DNA from 2 places in the Ignatzschineria rhizosphaerae genome. Region 1 is predicted to be linked to the other one. Evidence: riboswitches for the same ligand, from Rfam matches in the RefSeq annotation. Region 1 holds a riboswitch; the other holds the start of a gene.
What was found. A riboswitch is a leader RNA that binds a small molecule or an ion and turns the genes downstream of it on or off. The one in region 1 is predicted to bind S-adenosylmethionine.
Positions count from the first base shown of each region.

Region 2: linked by a shared signal. The riboswitch ahead of MMG00_RS04900 (PLP-dependent transferase) and the one ahead of metE (5-methyltetrahydropteroyltriglutamate--homocysteine S-methyltransferase) in region 1 are both predicted to bind S-adenosylmethionine.

Region 1 is NZ_CP093379.1:2,461,525-2,473,881, forward strand. Features, by position in the region: gene MMG00_RS11105 (DUF485 domain-containing protein) at 30-386, shown strand; gene MMG00_RS11110 (cation acetate symporter) at 370-2,109, shown strand; gene MMG00_RS11115 (DUF4184 family protein) at 2,260-3,060, shown strand; gene nfo (deoxyribonuclease IV) at 3,203-4,048, shown strand; gene metE (5-methyltetrahydropteroyltriglutamate--homocysteine S-methyltransferase) at 4,246-6,531, opposite strand; SAM riboswitch class I at 6,719-6,814, opposite strand; gene rbsK (ribokinase) at 7,093-8,034, opposite strand; gene MMG00_RS11135 (glutamate/aspartate ABC transporter substrate-binding protein) at 8,445-9,338, shown strand; gene MMG00_RS11140 (amino acid ABC transporter permease) at 9,524-10,255, shown strand; gene MMG00_RS11145 (ABC transporter permease subunit) at 10,258-10,950, shown strand; gene MMG00_RS11150 (amino acid ABC transporter ATP-binding protein) at 10,947-11,678, shown strand; gene MMG00_RS11155 (peptide ABC transporter ATP-binding protein) at 12,017-12,357, opposite strand, start outside.
Region 2 is NZ_CP093379.1:1,134,258-1,146,614, reverse strand. Features, by position in the region: gene MMG00_RS04935 (amidohydrolase) at 1-907, opposite strand, end outside; gene MMG00_RS04930 (alpha/beta fold hydrolase) at 1,041-1,970, opposite strand; gene bioA (adenosylmethionine--8-amino-7-oxononanoate transaminase) at 1,992-3,290, opposite strand; gene MMG00_RS04920 (aminotransferase class I/II-fold pyridoxal phosphate-dependent enzyme) at 3,598-4,815, shown strand; gene MMG00_RS04915 (methyltransferase domain-containing protein) at 4,822-5,760, shown strand; gene bioD (dethiobiotin synthase) at 5,985-6,668, shown strand; gene MMG00_RS04905 (hypothetical protein) at 7,059-8,870, opposite strand; SAM riboswitch class I at 9,100-9,235, shown strand; gene MMG00_RS04900 (PLP-dependent transferase) at 9,409-10,671, shown strand; gene MMG00_RS04895 (response regulator transcription factor) at 11,136-11,744, opposite strand; gene MMG00_RS04890 (TOBE domain-containing protein) at 12,038-12,357, shown strand, end outside.

The DNA.
Region 1 (12,357 bases):
TCTATTTATCTATAACTGAGGAGGATATTATGTCCAATTCTAATCAGGATACCGCTAAACGTGACTACGATGAAGTCGTTGACATCATAGCAAAGGATCCGAAATTTCATGCCATAGTGAAAAGGAAGCAGCGATATAGTCTCACGCTTCTTGCCCTAACACTTGGGTTGTATCTCATCATTATCTTAGCTTCAAGTTTTGCCCGTGATTTAGTTGCAACACCCATTGGCGCCAATATGGTGACAACATGGGGAATTCCTGCGGGATTCTTCTTAATCGTCTGGACAGTGGGATTAATTGCGCTTTACGTTAATCGTACTAATAAAGAATTTGATACCTTAAATAAAGAGCTCTTAGAGGAGGTTACTCATGAAAAGTTCAAGTAAAACATGGTTAACCTTTATTCTGTTAGGTCTTAGCCTTTTCTCAATCTCCTTTGCAGCAGACTCTGCATTTGGTGATGGTGAAAAGAACTGGACAGCGATCAGTATGTTCTTTGTTTTCGTTCTTGCAACGCTCTATATTACTTATTGGGCGGCAAATAAAACAAAATCAGCCTCAGACTTCTACACCGCAGGGGGCGGAATCTCAGGATTCCAAAATGGACTTGCAATTGCTGGGGACTATCTATCATCTGCATCATTCCTTGGGATTACCGCCATGGTTTTCGCATCTGGGTATGATGGTTTAATCTATTCATTTGGATTCTTCATCGGTTGGCCAGTTTTCCTCTTCCTTATGGCAGAGCGTTTTAGAAACTTAGGTCGCTTTACCTTTGCAGATGTGACCTCTTTCCGTTTACAACAAACACCTATTCGTATTCTTGCCGTGTTCTCCACAATGGCAATCGTATTACTTTACCTTATTGCGCAGATGGTTGCCGCAGGTAAATTGATCGAAATGCTCTTTGGATTCCACTACAACGTAGCAGTATTTATCGTTGGGATCTTAATGGTTGTTTACGTTATCTTCGGGGGAATGCTTGCAACGACATGGGTACAGATGATCAAAGCGGTATTAATCCTCTTTGGTGCAACCTTAATGGCAGCGTATGTTCTCTTTAAAGTAGGCTTTAACGTGGAGATTCTCTTCTCAGAATCTACCAAAATTCACCCATTAGGAGAGAAGTTAATGTCTCCTGGTAACGCGCTTAAAAACCCTATTGACTCAATCTCTCTAGGCATTGGTTTAATGTTCGGTACCGCAGGTCTTCCACACATCTTAATGCGTTTCTTCACAGTTAAAGATGCAAAAGAAGCACGTCGCTCTGTACTTTATGCAGCAAGCTTTATCGGGTATTTCTATTTACTCATGTTCATTGTTGGATTCGGAGTAATCTTCTTTGTAATGGGCAACCCTGATTATACCATTGCCGGTATTACAGACTTACTCAAAAACCTTCGTGGTGGCGATAACATGGCTGCGGTTCACTTAGCACACGTTGTTGGTGGAGACGTATTCCTTGGCTTCATGTCGGCTGTAACATTTGCAACATTAGTCGCTGTTGTTGCTGGATTAACCCTCTCAGGGGCATCAGCAATCAGCCATGACTTCTATGCAAACGTCATCAAAAAGGGTAATCCTGTGATGAAAACAGAGCTCACAATCTCTCGTTTCACCACAATCGTACTTGGGGTTCTCTCCATCTACTTAGGAATCTTATTTGAGCATCAAAACGTGGCGTTCTTAGTCGGTCTTGCATTCTCAATTGGTGCATCTGCAAACTTCCCATTACTCTTCTTATCAATGTACTGGAGCAAGCTCACAACAAGAGGAGCTGTATTAGGAGGCGCTGCTGGATTTATCGTTGCCGTGACCATCATTACTTTAGGACCTGCTGTTTGGGTACAAGTATTAGGCCATGATGAAGCGATTGTTCCCCTTAATAACCCAGCGATCTTCTCAATTCCTATTGCATTTATTGTGACATTTGTTGTATCTATCATGGATAACAGTAAAGCAGCACAAGAAGCTCGTGCGAAGTTTGAAGCACAATATGTTCGCTCACAAGTTGGTGGTGAAGGTATCTCTGAAGCAATTCAGCAATATCGTCAAGTAAATCACCCTGAGTTTATGGATGAACAAAAAGCAAAAAAAGTGACGGAATAATAGATCATTAATAACAAGATCTTTAATTTGATCCTTTGGTCCTCGGTAGAATCGCTTCCTCTACCGAGGCTTTTTTATCCCCAAAAAAATGTTAAAAATCATGTTACTATCTGATCCATCAATATTCATTATTCTGATAGAACTATAATTATGCCTTTTACCCTTTCACACAGCATTGCCGGCATTGCGCTTCATAGAGTTTCTCTGCAAAAACTCTCCTTATCGGCGCTTATTATTGGCGCGATGATGCCCGATGCTGAGTACTTATTACGGATGAAGATGTTGGGTGTCTTTGGACATACTTTCTTAGGAATTTGGCTCTTTGATCTTCCTTTAGGCTTACTCTTTTTTATCCTTTTTCAAAAAGTCATCAAAACACCGCTTATTTTAAATCTCCCTCAAGGCTTAAGCCAAAGATTCACGCCTTTTTTAGCAAATCCCCCTCCCCTTAAAACCTCTCTATTGCCTATTGAGCTCCAAAGCATAAAAGGAGTGATGCTGGTTTTACTCTCCCTATTTCTAGGAATTTTATCGCATATTTGCTGGGATGATTTTACCCACCAAACAGGCTTTTTTGTCACCCGTATTACACTCTTACAACAGGAAGCTACACTCTTTCACACCAAGCTCCCCTTTTATAAAATCTTACAACTTACAAGCTCACTACTAGGCGCGATTGCCATAGCTCTTTGGATCTACTTCTTACCAAAACAAAAGGTTCGATTATTCAATCAAGCAAAATGGCGATATCAGGCATTATTTATGGCACTTATCATATTTATTATAATGATCCGCTTAAGTGTTAGCTTCACTTTGCAATATGCTCATCTGATGGTTATCACTCTTGCTGCAAGTTTTCTCAGCCTCTTTTTAACTGCGCTTATTTGGCAATTTAAAAATAGTGATGCTTCATTCAAGATAATAAATCCCCAACCCAAAAATCCCTCTTGATAATCATCCTCATAAAAGAATTCAAATAGGGGATGCTCAACATTCTCCTCGTAAATCGGTACAATGGCTTTTGAAATTTATAAAAACAACTCATAATGATTGATCGTTTAAAGCATCAATCAATGCAGATAGGGATTGGTATATGACATATTATATTGGTGCTCATGTTAGTGCTGCCGGCGGCGTACAAAATGCTGTTAAAAATGCCGAGGGTATTGGGGCAAATGCTTTTGCACTCTTTACAAAAAATAATCGCCGCTGGGAAGGTCCTCCCCTTAAAAAGGCGGATATTGAAAGCTATAAACGCTTTTTAGAAGTTTATAAATTTAACGCAAAGCATGTCTTGCCTCATGCCAGTTATTTAATAAACCCAGGACATCATGAAACTGAAGCGCTCGAAAAATCTCGTCATGCGTTGCTTGATGAATTTCAACGCTGTGAGCAGCTCGGTATTGAACTCATTAATTTCCACCCTGGAAGCCACTTAAATAAAATGCCGGTCAATGATTGCTTAGCACTCATTGCTGAATCAATCAATATCGTTCTTGATCATACGAAAGGCGTAACCGCTGTTATCGAAAATACCGCAGGGCAAGGCACGAATTTAGGCTTTGATTTCGAGCATATCGCTCGCATTATTGAAGATGTCACAGATAAATCTCGCGTGGGGGTTTGTATCGATACATGCCATGCCTTTGCCGCAGGATATGAGCTTCGAACGGAAGAAGGTTGTGATAATACCTTTGCAGAATTTGATAAGGTCGTTGGCTTTGATTATCTAAGAGCCATGCACTTAAATGATTCTAAAGGCGCTTTTGACAGCCGTGTTGATCGCCATCATAGCTTAGGTAAAGGTGAGATTGGTGAAACGCCTTTTCGCTATATTATGCAAGATGAACGTTTTCAAGATATGCCTCTTATCTTAGAAACCATTGAGCCTGAGATTTGGAAAGAGGAAATAGCCTGGTTACGCTCTCTTGAGAAATAAAAAATAGGGCTTCATAACCCTTCTAAAAAAAACACCCTATCAATCTTCAGAAAGATAGGGTAAATGAGTCACACAATAAGTATTGATGAGCACTCATAAGGAGTAAGGTTACTAAAGCATTCAAAAAAACTATGGAGAGAATGCTTTAGTATTTAATAGTGAGATTATTGCGCTCACTTGATTAAATCATCTTCGTATCACAACGCCTTTTGATATCTTTGACGTAATGATTTTGTTGCCGTCACAACATTTTTTAGGGCCGCTCGAACTTCATCCCACCCTCTTGTTTTAAGCCCGCAATCTGGGTTAATCCAGAGCTGTTCTTTTGGAAGATATTGAGTTGCATGTTCAATAAGCGTTTCAATCTCTGTAACTGTTGGGATTCTTGGAGAGTGAATATCATAAACGCCAGGGCCGATATCATTGGGATACTTAAACTCCCGAAAAACGTTCAAAAGCTTCATATCTGAACGCGATGTTTCAATCGTAATCACATCAGCATCTAAATTGGCAATCGATTTAATAATCTCATTAAAGTTGGAATAACACATATGGGTATGAATCTGCGTCTCTGCTTTCACGCCGGAGCTACTTAAGCGAAAGGCTTTTTCTGCCCATGCTAAATAATCCGCTTGTCGCTCTCTACGAAGCGGTAATAATTCTCGAATCGCTGGCTCATCTATTTGAATAATCGCCACACCCGCTTGCTCTAAATCGTGAACCTCATCTCTTAATGCTAAGGCAATCTGAAAAGCCGACGTTTGGTCTGATTCATCATCTCTTGGGAAAGACCAAGATAAAATCGTGACAGGACCTGTTAACATCCCCTTAACAGGCTTATCTGTTAAACTTTGGGCGAACTTAATCCAATCAATGGTAATGCCTTTAGGTCTTGAAACATCGCCATAGATAATCGGCGGTTTCACGCAGCGAGAACCATAACTTTGCACCCAACCAAACTGCGTAAAAGCAAAACCATCTAAGTTTTCACCAAAGTATTCAACCATGTCATTACGCTCAGCTTCCCCATGAACAAGCACATCTAACCCAAGCTTTTCTTGCTCCGAAATGGCATAACGAATCTGATCATAAATCCCTTCATGATATTGCTGCTTATCGATCTCTCCTAAACGATATTTCCGGCGAATTTGGCGAATCTCATGAGTTTGAGGAAACGAGCCGATCGTCGTTGTCGGGAAAAGGGGTAGATTAAATTTATTTGCCTGAATCTGCGAGCGCTTGGTAAAAGCTGTTTCTCGTTGATCATCCCCTGCTTTTATCGCTGCAACGCGTTGAGCTACGGCGAGATTATGAATGCGTGTGGAGGTTTCACGTGAAGCATGAATGTTATTAGACTTTGTTAAGGCTTCCTCAATCGCAGATCGCCCATCAGTAACGCCTAGAGTTAACGTTTTAATCTCTGCTATTTTCTGAATACCAAAGGCAAGCCAAGACTTAATTTCGGTATCTAACTTCTCTTCGGCATTTAAATCAACGGGCGAATGGAGTAATGAGCAAGAAGAGCCAACCCATAATTGTCCTTCCCATTTTTCAGCAAGCGGCGTTAAAGTCGTCAAACTCTGCGCCAGATTATTAGCCCAAATATTACGGCCATCGACTATGCCTACAGATAAAATCTTATCTCCAGGCCACTGGTTAACAACATTGGCAAGATCCCCCCGAATCGCATCAATATGCAGCCCTGCTACCGGAAGCTCGACAATTGTCTCTAAATTATCGGCAAGCTCATCAAAATAAGTGGTTAAAATGAGCTTATCACTAATTTTGGCAAGTTCTTGGTAAACAGCCTTAAAAGCGGCTCGCCACTTATCGCAAAGATCTAACACCAAAATAGGTTCATCTATTTGAATCCAATCAGCGCCACTTGCCTCTAGTTGAATTAAAATCTCTTTATAAGCTGTAGTTAATGCAGGGACTAACTCTAATTTAGAAAACTGCTCCCCTTTAACACTTGCTAATTTTAGCCAAGTTAAAGGGCCTGTAATCACCGCTTTTACAGCTTGGGAACTAAAGCCTTTGGCACGCTTGACGGTTTCAAATAATCGATCACTTGAAAGCTTAAAGACTTGTCCTTTTTCTATCTCTGGCACAATGTAATGATAATTAGTATCGAACCATTTTGTCATTTCTGAAGCTGGCGCATCTTCGCCGCTCGGCGCTCTACCTCTAGCGATACGAAAGAGGGTATCAAGTGATACCTTTTCCCCTTTAGGATGATTAAATCTTGGCGGGATAACGCCGAGTAAAACGGAAGTATCTAAAATATGATCATAAAAAGTAAAATCACCCACCGTTAAAAGATCAAGGTCTGCTTGCGCTCGCCAGCCATCTTCTTCAACGGCTTTAGCAATACTTCGTAGCTTTGCTTGATCAATTTCTCCTTGCCAATACTTCTCTAGCGCAAACTTTAATTCACGCTGAGCGCCCACTCGAGGAAATCCTAAAATATGTGCAACTGACATCTGACTGTCTCCTTAAATTTTATCCAGTTTATTGTGAAGGAAAGCACCTCAAAGCCTCCCTCTCCTTTTCTGCTGGCGTAAAAAAGCCAACACTCTTTTCTCTTATCAAGCAGTGTTGGCATCGAATCCAATCGCTTTTATCTCTCAGTAGATGTTTCTAAAATATCTTCAATTTTGATACTTTAGGTATTCATCACTGTAGGAGTTAGCACCTTAAATACCTTTTTCGTATCCAGGTTGCCGGGTTTCACAGGGCCTATCCCTCCACCACTCTTGATAAATGTTCGCTGTTGTCAGCGTGTTTTTATAATACGCATACTCTTTTTTAAAAAGCAAATTATTTATCTCTCCCTATTTTTATTTTTTGGATTAATCTCCTTTTTAAAACCAATCAATATACTTTTCCACTAACTATCTAAGTACTCATGAAAACAGAGAATTATCCTCTTTTTTCACAATAAAAAAGAGATTAATGCTACTCATTAATCTCTAGTAAATTGCTCTAGTAAACTATTTAAATTTTTCTTATGAATGCTGATTTTTTAACTAAAAAACTACAAATTAGGCTTGAGCTTTTAAGAATGCTTCAATCTCTTCACGCCAAGGAATTGCTGGCTGAGCGCCCTCTTTCATCACCGCTAAAGCCCCTGCTGCATGCGCTATTTTCACAGCGTCAAAAAGCGTTTGATCTTCTAATAATGCCGTTACTAAAGCGCCATTAAAAGTATCACCCGCCCCAATGGTATCTACAGCTTTCACCATAAATCCTGGCACTAACTCTCCGGTTCCACGTGAATCATCTTTTGTTTTCACACTCACCCAAGCACCTCTCTTTCCCAAGGTAATAATCACTGTTTCAATCCCTTTTTGGTGCAAAGCTTGGGATGCTAAATCGGCATCTTTATCTGTTTCAACAGTAATACCTGTGAGGATCTGCGCCTCTGTTTCATTGGGCGTAATAATATCGATATTGGCTAAAAAAGCATCCGTTAAATCTCTTGCTGGAGCGGGATTGAGTACCACTTTAACGCCGGCATTTTTGGCTTTTTCTGCTGCTAATTCTAATGTTTCAATAGGCGTCTCTAGTTGCATTAAAAGCATATCCGCCGCCGTTATCTCAGAGATAAAAGGGGTGACTAGTTCAGGAGTCACATGGGCATTAGCACCGGCATAAATACCAATCATGTTTTCACCTTCATGATTTACAAAAATTAGCGCAACACCTGTTTTTTCACCTTTAATAACCGTCATTAATGCAGTATTAATCTGATCTTTTTGAAATTGTGTGATCGCCCATTTTCCCACATCATCATCACCTACTGCTGCAATAAAGGTAATATTTGCTCCCGCTCGCCCCGCTGCAACCGCTTGATTGGCGCCTTTCCCCCCTAGTGCAACTTGATACTGATCTCCGGCAAGCGTTTCTCCTGGCAATAAAAAATGGGGAACTTTTAAAATATAATCCACATTGCTACTTCCTAAAACGATCAATTTTTTCTTCATTTTTTATGCCCTTTATCCTGCAAAATAATGTCTTAAGAATAGAAGCTCCTAAACCTTCCGTCAAGCACCAAGATCAAGCAGTTATCAATCCTTGCCAACATTTAAATTAAAGTCATTTATGGTAGATACCTATAACTAAAAGTAATATCCCTCCTTAAAAATATCGAGTCTTACTTCTTGCTTTTTTCTCACAGCTAGCCTATATCTAAATACAGGCTGTTCAAAATTTAAACTTAAAAGCTGAGTTCTCAAGATTTATAAAAGACCTACTATAATAATTTTTTTACTATCTTAGTTCTCACGATGTTTAAAAAAACTTAAATATAACAAAGAGATATTTCAAAATATCCAATTAACAGCTTTTGCTAGGATACACAACTAGATAGCAACCACAGTACGAAGGAGTAAACATGAAAAAAACGATTCTAGGGCTTGCATTATGCGGCCTAATTGCGATGCCGAGTGCAACAATTGCAGAAGAACTGACAGGCACATTAAAAAAAGTAAATGATACGGGATCTATTACCCTAGGTCATAGAGAATCATCAATCCCCTACTCATACTATGATAATCAACAAAATGTCATTGGTTATTCCCATGAAGTTAGCTTAAAAATTGTAGAAGGTATTGAGAAAAAACTCGGTAAAAAAATCGATGTAAAACTGATGCCCATCACTTCACAAAACCGTATTCCACTAATGCGTAATGGTACCATTGACCTTGAGTGCGGTTCTACGACTCATAACAAATCCCGTGCACAAGAAGCAGGCTTCACTAATACGATCTTTATCATTAATATCCGTATGATTACCGATAAAGATTCCGGCATCTCAAGCTTTGATGATCTTAAAGATAAAGTGGTCATTACAACAGCAGGAACCACTTCTGAGCGAATTCTTCGTAATATGAATGCTGAAAAGAATATGAATATGCGTATTCAAGCAGCTAAAGACCATGGAGATGCATTTATGATGCTCTCTGATAATCGCGGAATTGCTTATGTAATGGACGACTCTCTTCTTTATGGTGAGCGTGCTAAATCCCCAAATCCAAGCCGTTGGGTTGTTACAGGGGAATCCCAAGACCAAGAAGCTTATGCATGTATGATGCGTAAAGATGACCCGCAATTTAAAGCACTTGCTGATGAAGTCATTGTTGAGCTTTCAAAATCAGGGGAAATGGAAGAGATCTACAACAAATGGTTTACTCAACCAATTCCTCCACGTAATGCAAACTTAGAATTCCCACTTTCAGATAGCATGCGTGAGCTCTTTAAAAATCCAACTGATACACCGTATCAATAACCAGTAGCGAGAAGGTTAGCCATTTGTTGACTCCTAATGCCTAATTTCTCACTTATGAAATGCTAGGAAGAGGTCGCCCCCTCTTTCCTAGTATTTCTCGTCTTTAATAAAGTCAATAGAATCAATATTTTAATAATTCTCTCATGGCTTCATGAGATCACAATTTTATTAGTAAAGGTTTCTCTATGTTTGGATTAGATTTTTCAATCTTATTTCAAGAGGCAGTTATTAACGAAACCTATCTTGACTGGCTATTAGAGGGTGCAAAGTGGACCATCCTCTCATCTAGCGCCAGCTGGTTTCTCGCTCTCGTTCTTGGCATTATTGTCGGAACAATGCGGACTCTTCCCAGTAAAACTTTCAGATTTTTAGGGGCAACCTATGTCGAATGTTTACGTAATGTGCCCCTTATTGTTCAACTCTTTTTCTGGTATTACGTTTGGCCTAATCTTATGCCGAGCGTCTTTGGTGATTGGATTAAAGGCCAAGATCCCTTAGTACAGATGATGACCGCCGGTATCTTATGTCTTGGGCTCTTTACCTCTGCCCGTGTTGCTGAGCAAGTTCGCTCAAGTATTGAATCACTAGCAGGAGGGCAGATGCGTGCAGCGCTTGCCACAGGGTTAACCCTACCACAAGCTTATCGCTATGTTATTTTGCCACAAGCCCTACGCATTATTTTACCGCCAATGACCTCTGAGCTTCTTAACATCTTTAAGAACTCTTCTGTTCTTCAAACCATTGGACTTGCCGAGCTTACAAGGCAAGCTGCGCAAATTAATGACTATACCGCAAAGGCTTATGAATCCTTCATTCTCGTTACCGTTGCCTATATCATTATTAACGTAGCACTCATGTTTATAATGAAGCTCATTGAACGCTGGACACAGCTACCGACCTTTAAAGAAGGAGCTTAAATATGGATAATTTTTCATTAGCAAGCCTCTTCTCTATTATTGGTGAAAACTATGAGTTTTTACTTCAAGGAATGGGCGTTAGTTTACGCATTACCGTCATTGCGATTATTGTAGGAATCTTATGGGGGATTGTCTTAGCTGTATTAAGATTATATGCACCTAAACCAATTGCATGGATTGCAACTGGGTATGTAAACCTATTTCGTTCTATCCCTTTAATTATGGTGTTAATGTGGTTCTATTTAGCAATAGGTCCCTCGGTGCAACAATACTTTGGGATTAGCAATACAGCAGGAGTAAGGCTCACTTGGGCAATCATCGCCTTCTCGCTCTTTGAAGCGGCATATTATTCAGAGATTATTCGAGCGGGGTTTAAAAGCGTGAGAAGCCAACAAATGTCGGCATCACTTGCGTTAGGGATGACCAGAATCCAAGCGATTTATTATGTCATCTTACCGCAAGCACTACGCAACATGGTTCCGCTCCTATTAACACAAGCGATTATCCTCTTTCAAGATACATCCCTTGTTTACATTATGAGCTTAAATGACTTCTTTAGAGCGACCGATATTATCGGTTATAACAATAATGCAAAAATGGAGATGATCCTCTTTGCAGGGTTTATCTACTTCATTATCTGCTTCTCGCTCTCAAGCTTAGTAAGAGTATTACAAAAAAGGAAACGCACAGCATGATCACCTATCAAAATGTTAGTAAATTTTATGGAGACTTTCAGGTTCTCAAAAACTGTTCCACTGAAATTGCCGAGAAAGAAGTCGTGGTTGTCTGTGGTCCATCAGGTTCGGGTAAATCAACATTAATACAGTGCGCTAATGGCTTAGAGCCTTTTCAGCAAGGAGACATTATTATCAATGGACACTCTCTTGCAAATCCTAAGACCAATATTAATAAAGTAAGAACCCAGGTAGGAATGGTGTTTCAGCACTTTGAGCTCTTTCCCAATATGTCGATTGAAAAAAACCTCATGTTAGCGCAGACAAAAGTGCTCAAACGCAGCAAAGATGAAGCGCACACCAAAGCATTAGCACTTCTTGATCGTGTGGGATTAAGTAAACATTTAGGAAAGTACCCCTCCCAGCTCTCCGGTGGGCAGCAGCAACGAGTGGCGATCGCAAGAGCGCTAGCCATGGACCCTGTTGTTATGCTCTTTGATGAACCAACCTCAGCATTAGACCCAGAAATGATTCATGAAGTATTAGCAGTAATGACTGAGCTTGCCCAAGAGGGGATGACGATGATGTGTGTTACTCATGAGATGGGATTTGCAAGACAAGTGGCTGACCGCGTCATCTTTATTGATGGCGGTGAGATTCATGATGATGTTTCTAAAAATGAATTCTTTGAAGGCGAGCCTAGTGATCGCGCGAAGTTATTCCTTAAAAATATCTTCCAATATGATTAACTTCTTCAATAATGCCAGCCCTATGGCATTTAACTCTGAAGACTTACTCTAAATCCTAACACTTTATGAGTAAAACCGATCATCTCTTACTCTCCATTTTCAAACAAGAGATGGGCGGCATAAAAAGAGCGTTATAGCCTGCACTATAACGCTCTTTATTTTATCCTAATCACTTCTTTAAACTATTTATAGTATCGTAAAATCGGCTTAAAAATGACTAAATCAGATTGCCGGCATATCGGTTATGAAAAAGAACAAGAATCGTTCTTCTACGGCAGCGTGCAAGCTGATTTGATTCTCACCACCCTTTTTTACTTTTAAGATCGTTTTTCTTAAACTCAATCGACTATATCTAACTTAAAGCAAGCCACTTCATGCAGTAATCCTTTTGCATCAAGATAAGTTTTAATCTCTGGTTGAGATTCTCGGCATTTATCAAATGCATGCTGACATCTTGCATGAAATGCACATCCCTTAGGGGGATTCAGAGGGCTTGGCAATTCTCCTGTTAATGTGATTTTCTCTCGCTTATTCTCTGGGTTTAACCTTGGTGTTGCCGATAAAAGCGCCTGCGTATAGGGATGCATAGGTTCTGAAAATATCGCCTCTTTCGACGCTTTTTCCACTGCTTTTCCAAGATACATCACCATCACATCATTAGCGATATGTTCAACAACCG
Region 2 (12,357 bases), 1.3 Mb from region 1:
GAATAAAGATGCCTGGTTTTTCTGACCATGATTTATCGGTATATTTTTCAGCAAACTGCATCATAGTGGCAACGGCGGCTGGAACATCGGCCACTGTTGGTGAGTTATCTGGTGTAATTTCTCGCGCACCTAAAAGACGAATTGTTAAACGATCCTCTTCTTTTAACGTTGTAAAAGCATCAAATTGAAGCGGTAAAGCGCGAGCATCCATGACGGTTGTCACGCCTTGGCTATTGAGAAGTTGCTGAACATCTTCAGCAACAACGATGGCGCTTTTTGCATCTAATACCGGAATACTATCAAAAGCACGCATTGCTGGTGCATCTTCCATAATACCGTTTAAAGTCCCATCAGGAAAACGGCGGATAGTACCATCAACTGGTGTTGGCGTATTTTCGTCAATGCCAAAGAGCTCTAATGCACGGCTATTTGCCACTAATGTATGACAGTCATTTGCAAAAAGAATGACAGGACGTTTTGTGTTTAAGGTATCAAGATCACGGCGGGTAATATCTGTGCCTAGTGGTAAAACTTCTTGGCGTAAAAATGCACGAACTTGTAACCAATCGGTATCACTTGTACGCGTGGTATCTTGATCAATATGTTTTTGAACAAAGGCAAGAGTATCTGCTACCGTTAAGCTGGCGTAATTAAGGTTGCAGCTTGCACGTTGTAATCCGCCCCAAAAGGGATGGAGGTGGGAATCAATGATTCCCGGCATTAACATTTTTCCTTGAAGATCGATCACTTCACTATGGTCATTTTGTAAGGTAAGAACCTCTTCATTATTCCCTGTTTTAAGAACTTTCCCCGCCGCAAAAGCGACTGCTGTATGGATATTGTTCTCTTTATCCGCGGTGAAAACTGTCCCGTTGATATAAATCTTTTCTGCAAAAATTTGTGCCATGAAATCTCCTTAAATATGAATAAAGTACGGCCCAAAAATGGATCATTTAGCCTTAAATGATCGGTTGTTTTTCAATGCATTGTAAGCTGATAAGGATTATTTTCCTAACTTTTCACAAAGAATTGCTGCATACTTATTGCGTAAGGATATCTTGAAGAAGCGCGATTAGCTTTTGCGGATTCTCCTCAGGTAGTAAGTGATCTGCATCTTCAATCATCCCCTTAGATTGGCCTATGGCTTTCATTCCTGCTTGGGAGCTAATTTGAAAAATATCTCGTGAATTTCCCCCATAAAAAATCGTGATGGGGACTTTTTGGTTAATCGCTAATAACGCTTCAGGAGTAATAGGCTCGGGTTCTTTTTGGGTTAAGAGCTTTGATAAAGAAGCTGCATTTTCTTGTTTAATCTGCTGAATATCTGCTTTTTGATCTGAAAGAGAATATTGTGCATTTTTACAAGCACTAATAAAATGATCAACCGCAGCTGCGGGTTTTCCTCGGCGATAAGCTTTAATAATGGGGCTCATCATTTTGGTAAGGTCTTTGGTAAAATCAGTTTGCTGACCCTCACTAATGCCATAACTTGGAACAATCAGCTCATAGAGCGTTAATGATTTAAAAAGCTCTGGCGCAAGCTTTGCGGCAAGGAGTGAAACATGACACGCATAGGACCAAGCAACGATAATAAACTTTCGTTCAGGACGATTTTCTTGTTGGTTTAGGGCTTTGCAAAAAGCAATAAGCTCTTTAGCGTGGCGCTGTGTATCAAATAATTCTGGAGAGTGAGTATCTTGACCAAACCCCGATTGAGTAAGGGCGATAGTTTCAAATTCTGGAAATTGATGAAGATATGGTAACCATGTTCTTGCATCCCCTAAAATGCCGTGCAGAAAGAGAATACTAGAATCTTTCTGTATGCCTGTTTGTGGCGTTACTTTGAGGTAAGAGAGGGTGATTTCTTGCATATTTTCATTTTCATTTTCTTGCTTATCCTTGTATTCACTTTCTGGGGAGTTTTCTAGGTGCGAGAAAATATTAATACGTTCTTGAATAATACTCATCATTAATGCCTTATCAAAACTTTGTTATAGGACAAACTTAGAAAAATCATCACGTTGTAATAACTTGACTAATGTGCCTGTGAGCTGCGATAACTCCTCTTTTGAGGTGACAAAGGGCGGCATAATATAGACCAGTTTATTAAAGGGGCGAATCCAGACACCATTTTCGACAAAATATTCTTGAATATGTGCTTGATTGACAGATTGTTTCAACTCAACAACACCAATAGCACCTAGAACACGGACATCTTGAATATGGGGATTCTTTTTGAGAGGCGCTAATAACTCACGCTTTAATTGCGCTTCAATTCGATGAACGTTCTCTTGCCATTGTCCATTATCAAGTAAGGAGAGACTAGCATTCGCAGCCGCACAAGCAAGAGGATTTCCCATAAAAGTTGGGCCATGCATAAAGCATTTTGCTTCCCCATTACTGATAGTTTCAGCAACATGGCGCGTTGTTAAAGTAGCTGAAAGAGTAAGATATCCTCCTGTAAGGGCTTTGCCAAGACACAAAATATCTGGCTCAATGCCAGCATGTTCGCAGGCTAAGAATTTACCGGTTCTACCAAATCCTGTGGCTATCTCATCAAGAATAAGCAGTACGCCTGTTTCATCACACAGTTCTCGGAGTACTTTTAGATAATTAGGATGATAAAAGCGCATGCCACCAGCGCCTTGAACGATTGGCTCGGCAATAACGGCAAAGAGTTCTTGATGGTGAGTTTTAAAAAGTTCTCGTAGATTATCCGCCGCACTGTCATGCCACGCTTCATCAAATCCTACAGTGAAAGTATCTGCAAAAAGGTGATTAGGGAGATAATCACCATAGAGAGAGTGCATAGAATTAGCAGGGTCACAAACGGCCATAGCCCCAAATGTATCCCCATGATACGCATGTGAAAGTGAGAGTACTCGATGGCGAAATTCCCCTTTTGCATGCCAATATTGAAATGCCATTTTAAGCGCAACCTCTACGGCAACTGAGCCTGAGTCTGCTAAAAATACGCATTCAAGATTGCTAGGCATAATATCAATAAGCTTTTGTGCCAGATCAACGGCAGGTTGGTGCGTAATGCCGCCGAACATGACGTGTGAAACTTGTTCAAGCTGCGCTTTTATTGCCTCATTCATCACAGGGTGGTTATAGCCATGTAATACGGCCCACCATGATGACATTCCATCAATAAGTTCTTGTCCATCTTCAAGCTGTAATTTAACACCATTTGCAGATTTTACAGGATAACAGGGAAGTGGTTCACTCATAGAGGTATATGGATGCCAAATATGCTTTGAATCAAACGCTAAATCGATTTTACTCATGGTGATAATTTCTCTTTTTTAGATTAACTTTACTATTGTTGTCTGTTGGTTTCTCGGTCGATTGTGTGATGTTTTTTACCCATTATTGTGAAATTAAACCGAGTTCAAAAGAGCTCTATGGTACTATAAATTCTTGTTTTTGGTCTGAGCAAAGTCGCTTTTGTTCAGGGATTAGCAAGGTTTTATAAAAAATAAAAAACGTTAGATCATTGTTATTTCATCATTTTTTATCGGTGTAGAAGAAGTTAAATTACTTATAGAAAAAAGTAAACAATAGATCAATTAGGGAAGAGATACCGTACAGTTTATGTGGCACACAAGAATTAATACGGCTCTAAAAGAGCAGAAAAAAAGAGATCGATATCGGCAACAATCTGTTTGCACTACAAACAGTAGTAGTGTTTCGATTCAGGTGGATCAAAATCATTATTTTAATTTTTCATCTAATGATTATTTAGGATTAGCACATCACCCTCAAATGATTGCTAGCGCAGTAGATAGCGCTAAAGCTTTAGGTGTTGGTAGTGGGGGATCTCCTCATGTGACAGGATATAGTGCATCCCTTTCAGGGCTAGAAGCAAAACTTGCATCTTGGTTAGGATATGAGGCGGCAATTGTTTACCCTTCTGGTTTTACGGCAAATCAAGCCGTTATAAAGCTTATGATTGAACAAAATGACCTAATGATTGCTGATCGTTTATCTCACGCATCGCTGTTAGAGGCGGCAGTTTTTTCTAAAGGGAGATTGTTCCGTTTTAAACATAATGATTGCCAATCTTTAAAGAGCTATCTTGATAAACCATTGCCAGAAAATGCCGGTAGATTAGTTATTACGGAAGGGGTTTTTAGTATGGATGGTGATCATGCACCTTTAAAGGAGATTAAGGCTTTAACAGATCAGTATGATCATACATTACTAATGATTGATGATGCTCATGGTATAGGTATTTTTGGTGAGGGTGGACGAGGCTCTTGTGATCTTTATGGCATAAAGCCAGATATTTTAGTTGTGACTTTTGGCAAAGCTTTTGGCTGTAGCGGGGCGGCGCTCTTATTGTCTGAGGAATTAAAAGCTTATTTTATTCAATTTTCAAAACCCTTGATTTACAGTACCGCAATTTCACCAATGCAAGCTGCGATCTTAGATAGGGGGATTGATCTTATTGCCTCTAAAGAGGGTGATCAAAAACGGGCAAAATTAAAGGAAAATATTACTTATTTTAGAGCAAAAGTAGAGAGTTTATTACAAGAGGTTGCGCAAAAAGATAGTAATATGACTTTACCTTATCTCTTAGCTTCACAAAGCCCAATTCAACCACTTATTATTGGCAGTGATCAAGCAGCATTAGAAATTTCTAAAAAGCTTCGGGATAATGGGATTTGGGTTTCAGCTATTCGCCCGCCAACAGTTCCCCCTAATACCGCAAGACTTCGGATAACGATTACCGCAGAACATTCATTGATAATGATTGATACGTTAATCTTGGCGCTACAAAATGCCATTTATGAGCAGTTTTTGGGATAGCCTATTGTGAAATCTATTGATAATGAATTAATCAGCATGCAAAGCGTGAGAGTGCCTCTTTCTAAAATGACATCTAAACCTGAGTCTATATCTAAGTCTGAGCCTATGATCACAACTTTAAATCAGATTCAAAAGCCTTTGATTAATGCCGAATTTAGTAAAAATGCCAAGCTTTATGATTCCGTTGCCAAAGTGCAGCGAAAAATTGCGGATCGCTTAGTATCACTGACACTTTTAGCCCATTTTAAGGATCAGGCTCACGAACTTTCTATTTTGGATGCAGGTTGTGGCACGGGTTATGTTGGTTTAAGTTTATGCAATGCGCTTTTTGCGCAAAAAGCGTTAGTGACTAAATTGCCGAGTGTAACAGCGCTCGATCTATCTAAGGAGATGCTAGAGGTCGCGCGAATGAGAAATATTTATGAAGCTTATTATCAAGGTGATATTGAAGCGTTACCCTTTGCAGATTCAAGCTTTGATTTGGTATTAAGTAGCCTTGCGATTCAGTGGTGTCATGAGCCTCAAAGAGCGATCTCAGAATTGGTGCGTGTTGCAAAAAGTGCTTTTAAAAGTAGAGATGAAAATGAGAAAGCTGCGAAGCCTAGCGTGATAATCTCAACCCTAGTTGAGGGGAGTTTGCATGAATTGATTTCTGCATTTAAGACTATTGATGATGAAAAACATGTGATTGATTTTATTTCAGAAAGTGCCTTGAGCAAAATTGTTGAGCAATATGGAGGAAAAGTGACGATATACAAAGAAATAATGCATTTTGAATCACTTAAATCACTTTTTAAAAGCCTTAAAAATATTGGTGCGACAGCGCTTAAAAATCGCCGTAAAGGTCTATTAGGAAGAGAGAGTTATCAAAAACTAGAGCAGTTTTTTAAACATAATGGTGGCTATCAACTAACCTATACAGTGGCCTTAATCGAAATCCCCTAGGGATTGAATTTCTAAAACCGCTTTTAAAAGCCCATAAAAGAAGATTTTCCGGCGCACCTGTTATGAGAATACGAGAATCGTTTAACTTGCATCGTGCAAGCTAGTTTGGTTCATACATGAGTGTTTTACTTTTAAAATAGTTTCTTAAGCCAAATAGATAATAGGCTCCAATAAATAGAGATCTAACAATAAATAGAGATCTAACAATAAATAAGAGGATGACAATGAATCAGCCAAAACCTAAAACATGGTTTATCACAGGAACCGATACGGAAATTGGTAAAACCTATTCAACAACAAGATTATTAGCCGCGCTTAATGAAGCGAATATGCCGGCAAATGGTTATAAGCCTGTTGCATCAGGAGCTGCAATGACAGAGCTTGGGCTTAAAAATCCGGATGCTTTTGGGCATTTAAAAGCCTCTTTTGATTCTTTGCAGTATGAAGAGGTGAATCCTTACTTTTTTGAAGCGGAGGAAGCGCCCCATATCTTGGCAGATGAGTTAGGACAACCTATTTTCTTTGAAAAGATGACAAAAGGGCTTCGTCATTTAGAGGCGAAAAATAGAATTACGTTGGTTGAAGGTGCCGGTGGTTGGTATACGCCTTTAAGTTTTGAGAAAAGCTTTAGTGATTGGGTGGTGGAAAATCAATTGCCCGTCATTGTGGTGGTTGGCTTAAAGCTTGGGGTGATTAACCATGCGCGTTTAACGTTTGATGCGATTGAAAAGGCTGGTTTAAAGGTTACCGGCTGGATCGCCAATCATCTTTCTGATTCGGCAAGTCTTAAAAATTATATTATCGGGATTCAAGCGTTTACCGATATCCCTTTAATAGGTGAAATACCATATAAAGGCGCTATTAGCGCCGATCATGGTGGGTACTTTGATTTAACGCATTTTTCGTAATAAAGGCTTTTTTAAAGTATAGTGAAATCACTTTAAAAACCACGGAATCAGATTGCCGGCGCACCGATTATGAGAAGCACAAGAATCGTTCTATCTGGCACAGTGCAAGCTGATTTGATTCATACGCCATACTGTTTTATTTTTAAAGCAATTTCTCTTAAACCAAATTAGCTATAGAAAAACCTAAAGCTTGAATTTAAAAGGCATTATCCTTGAGCGCCGTGATAAACAGCTCTTTCAAGATAATGCCTTTTTATATGGAGTTTTTGCTACAGTCTCTTCGGTTTAAAAAGGTCTATCTTGCGGCGGGAGAGAATGTTTGCATTCTTCTAGTTATTTCGTGCCCGCAATTTAAATTAACGGTTTTTTTAAACCTATTTTACGATAAAACTACTCTTTGATTAGCTCTCCTTGAAGAGTCGTTTTTCCCTCTTTAAACTCATAAAATGATGTTTTTTCAGTAGGCGCCTTAGCTTCAGCTACCTCTTTAGAATCGGATGCTTCATCAGTTGATTCCACGCTATTTTCTTCAATTAGTGGCATTGCGTGGTATTTAGCAATATTTTTAATACTGTTTTTAGCAAGTTTGGGCAAATTTTTCCAAGTCATATTGCTGAGTAACTTACTAAAAAGTACTTTTTCCGCAACGTGCCCTTGAAATGCCGGTGAAAAGATCTCTAAAGTCACGCCCGGTTGGATCTCTTTGAAATAGCTAATGCCTGATGCTTCTTTGGGATCTGTAGAGTAGAAATAGATAGGATTTTGCCAAACTCCTTTCACGTCTTTTCCCTCATCCTCTAAGTGATGTTCAAACTCTTTTGCATCTATTTCAGCCCCATTATTTAATGCTTTCACTGCGGCGATCACATTTTTTAGTGATTCATTATGAATTTTAAGATAGGTTTCATTAAATTGATAATCCCCAAAATGTTGGGTAAAGAGATGATAACCATTTTGAGTATTAGGCCCTTCTTTTAAGAAGAGTGCATCACTTGTCAGGATTCGTTTTACTTCATTTTGGTAGTTTTCATAGATATTATCCACGCGAAACATCTGCTTTAGCGTAATCTGATAACGTGATTGCAGCTCTTTAAGGGGGAGTGAAAAATCAGTTAATAAAATGGTTTTACTCTCAGCAGCAGTAGTTGCTTTCTCATCTTTTGCTTTGGGCTTGGTGGTTGTCTTATTCTTATCCGCATCAATTAATGTGGATTGAAGGGTATTGATGGCTTGAAAATGGCCTAAAATATCTTCTAATGTTCGGCTTTCCGTAAGGGCTATCGCAAGCTGTTTTAATGCCGGGAAATATCGGTACTGGATACTATAAAAACCTGTAGTATCTCTTGCTAATAAGTTGTTTTGATCGGCAAAAAAATGTTGGTTTTCTGTATCTAAAGCCGTGAGATCTAAATTGGGTGCTTCTTTTGATGGAATAATAAAAAGGTAAGAGATTGTATCCACTTGATGAACATCGCTACTTGGCATTGCATTGCTATAAAAAGAGAGAATCTCAACCTTTGGGTCTTTAGGATCAATCGTGATATTACCTATTTCAAAGGAAGCCATCTCCGTATGCTCTGGAATGCCGTAAATTAAGCCATTACTCTGAATAGGGGTTAACTTTAAGGTTAGATGATCACTAATTTCATGAATAACGCCCCAGTAGTTGGTGGCAAAGAGTTTTGCAATATCAAGGCTAGGGAGTGTTTCTTCGATAATAGGTTCTTCAACGATTTCCGGCATTTCTTGCAATGATTTAATTTGAGGATCATCAGCAGCGACTTTTGTCAGTGAAAATTGTAAAGCACACTTTGCTTGCTGGCATTTTCCAAAATCTTCGCTTTTTACTTGGATGATGCTATTTTTTTGTGGGGTCAATTGATATGTTGCCAATTGGCTTAAGACTAAATTTTCAGGGGTGATGATGCCATTAGCCATCTCTTTGTGAGTAAAATGATGCATCATTGGTAGCTCAATTGTAAAATAGCTCTGTTCTAAGGACTCAATAATCTCTTGCGTGATGATGAGTTTTTGCGCATCATCAATCGTTGTTTCATCTTTTAGAAACTGAACAGTTATCTCTTTTGGCAGATAAGCACCCGATTGAATTTCAAGTGGTTCTTCATTACTACAAGCAGCTATCAAAGAAGCCATTGTCAGCATCAAAATCGCGCGAGATTTATTCCACCAGTGACGTTGCATAATTTTTCCTTAAAATGAATTTATCAGTAGTATAACGATGATTTTTTTAAACCGCGAGTTTAAAGCGGGAATAAATAATGACAGAAAAGATAAAATATAACATTGCTTAAATGATTGTAAGGCGAAAGGAATTGCGATTTTTAAGGTCTTTTTATCATAAAATTAATGAAATGTTATTGCCTTTATGAAATGACTATGCGTATTATGGAGTCACGTTGTGAATAACAATATTTTATCAAGAGTGGTGGAGGGATAGGCCCTATGAAACCCGGCAACCTGAATAGCGATATTTAAGGTGCTAACTCCTACAGTGACAGGATGTCAATCAAGCCCTTTGATTGAGTATCTAACCTGAGAGATAAAAGCGATGGAAGCCCTGCCAACACTGCTTGATAAAAAAGAAATGCGTGTTGGCTTTTTTACGCTCGCTATAAATCGGCTTGTAAATCTGATTGGATCAAGCGGCTATTTTGAGCTAAATTAACCTCACTGTAATCAGTATGATAAGAATAAATATTTATAGATAGGTGAATAAATTATGGGTAAGCGAGAGATCAATCAAGCATTAGGCTTTAATAGTAAAATCTTAACAAGTGATAAGAACCATGCAGATATTCATGGGGCAATGAATGCACCTATTTATCGAGGTGCTGCCTTTGAGTTTAGAGATTCTAAAGCGATAGCCGATGCGTTTCAAAATAAAGAAGAGATTCCCTCTCATACTTATTCACGTATCACCAATCCAACGGTTGAAGCATTAGAAAATAAGATTAAGGCAATTTCAGGTGCAAAAGATGTGATGATGCTAAGTAGTGGAATGGCAGCCATCTCTAATACCTTTATGGCACTGAGCTACGCAGGCAGCAATATTGTGACTTCCCCTCATCTTTTTGGAAACACTTTTGCCTTTTTTCAATATACTTTAGCTGAATTTGGAGTGGAGGTCCGTTTTGTGGATACGGATAATCTTCAAGAAATTGAAGCGGCGATAGATGATAATACTTGCGCTTTTTTCTGTGAAGTAATGACAAATCCTCATTTAGAAATTGCCGATCTTGTTGGCATTAAAGCGATTCTAACCAAACATCAAGTTCCTTTAATCGTCGATAGTACAGTCATTCCTTGGGGGGGATTTGAGGCTAAAAAATGGGGCGTTGATATTGAAGTTGTCTCAACGACCAAATATGTATCGGGTGGTGCTACAAGCATTGGTGGGGCGATACTGGATTATGGCGCTTTTGATTGGGCCCATAATAAGCGCTTACAAAAGGTCAATAACCCGGCACCATTTTCAGCCTTTATGTTTAAAATTAAACGAGAGATTGCGCGAAATTTTGGGGCTTGCATGGATCCAGATAGTGCTTATGCGCAAATTATGGGGTTAGAGACCTTAAAATTGCGTTATCAAGCGGTGAGCCAATCGGCTTTTGAATTAGCACAGTTTTTAGAAACGCACAGTCGTATTGTTAAAGTGGCGTATCCTAAATTAGAGAGTTTTCCTTATAAGGCATTGAGTGAAAAGTTTTTTATCGGCAACCCTGGGGCGATGTTAACTTTTAATTTAAGCTCTAAGGCAGAGTGTTTTCAGTTTTTAGATGCTTTAAAACTGATTCGACGAGCAACTAATCTTTTTGATAATCGCACCTTAATTATTCATCCTGAATCGACCATTTATGGCACTTTTACGCCAGAGATGAAGCAAGTAATGGGAATTGATCCTACTTTAATTCGACTTTCTGTAGGATTAGAAGAAGTGGAAGATTTAAAAGCAGATATTACCCAAGCGCTCTCTAAATTATAAATTAATAGAGGTTTTAAATGATTTAATAAGCTCTTGATGGGATTATCTAAAAAGTGAAATGGGCTTTAAGTGTTGTATCTTGAGCCTTTTCGCTTTTTTAATCTCTCTTTCTTTCTCCCTCTCATTTAGTTTTATAATATAGTGAAATAGGTTTAAAAGGCTGATTTAAATGCCTGCGTATCGGCTATGAACAATAAGAGATATCTTCTATCTGGCATCTTGCAAGCACTATTTATAGTAAAATCGATTTAAAAGAGACTGCATTAGATTGTCGGCGCATCAGTTATGAGAAGCGCAAAAATGGTTCTATCCGGCATCATACAGGTGGATTTGATTCACACACTGTACAGTTTTAGTGTTTCTTAAACCGGTTCGAGGATATTGTGATTAATTTTTATTAATGGAGATAAAAATTGCCATGATTTAAAGTACGGGCGTTTCTTAAAAAGATAATGGAGCGTTCGTTATGCGCTAAGGTCATTTCTTACCGCATAAACAGCAGCTTCAACACGGCTTGAGACTTTAAATTTCTTTAAAATATTTTGTACGTGAACTTTCACAGTACTTTCTGAAATCGAGAGTTCTCTGGCAATCTCTTTATTGCTATCCCCTTTAACTAACCATTCTAAGATCTCTAATTCTCTTGGTGTTAAGTCTTCTAAATAGTTGGTAATCTCTTCATCATGATGTTGTAAGACTTTGGCAATAAATATTAAAAACTCTTGGCTATCAATGCTTTTTGTATAGGTATGTGCTTGTTCTAAGCGCTGTAGCGGAGCATGTAAAAATGCTTGCTGTGAGGTTAGGAGAATAATTCGTAGTTGCGGGTGATGATGGATAATGGATTGTAAGAGATTCAATTGAAAATCATCTTTTATTAAAGCTGCTTCAATTAGCAGCAGGTCAATTGTAGATTCTTGTAAAAATTGAAGACCATCTTCTATATTTTCAAAGTTTGTAATCACATGGTAATAATGATCCCTATCTTGTGAGAGAAGAAAGGCAATTTTTTCGCGAAATAATCTATTTTGATCGATCACCATAATATGTGATGGATGATGTAATTGGCTCATAGAGTTAAAATATCCCTGCTACTTATCAATCATTTTTTAATAAAAATGTGATGAATTATCTATTGTCATTTTTTGTGATCTGTGACTATTGAAGCATTATAAAGGATTCTTCAAGTAATCTCATATAAAATAAGTATGTCTTTTAATCATCATTAACAGATTCTTTGATTAGAAAATAATACCTTTCTTAAAATTTTTTGAAAACTATTTAAGACACTATAAACTAATCACGATTTTATAAAACCTCCTGATACAATATAGGGAGTGATTACAATAAAAAAGGGGAATAAAGTATGAGACAGATATCGGCTCGTAACCAATTGTCAGGAAAAGTAAGTGCTATTTTTGAAGGTAGCGTTAATAATGAAGTAATCATTACTTTAGATAACGGTGATGAAATTGTCACGGTGATTACTAAGCAGAGCTGTAAAGCGCTACAAATCAATTTAGAAAGAGCGGTTGTGGCAATTATTAAAGCGCCGTGGGTTGTGTTAGCGAATAAACATTCAGGACTTGCTTTCTCTGCTCGTAATCAATTTGAAGGGGTGATTCGCACTATTAATAAAGGGGCGGTAAATAGTACTGTAGGCTTTGAAACAGCTAAAGGGCTATT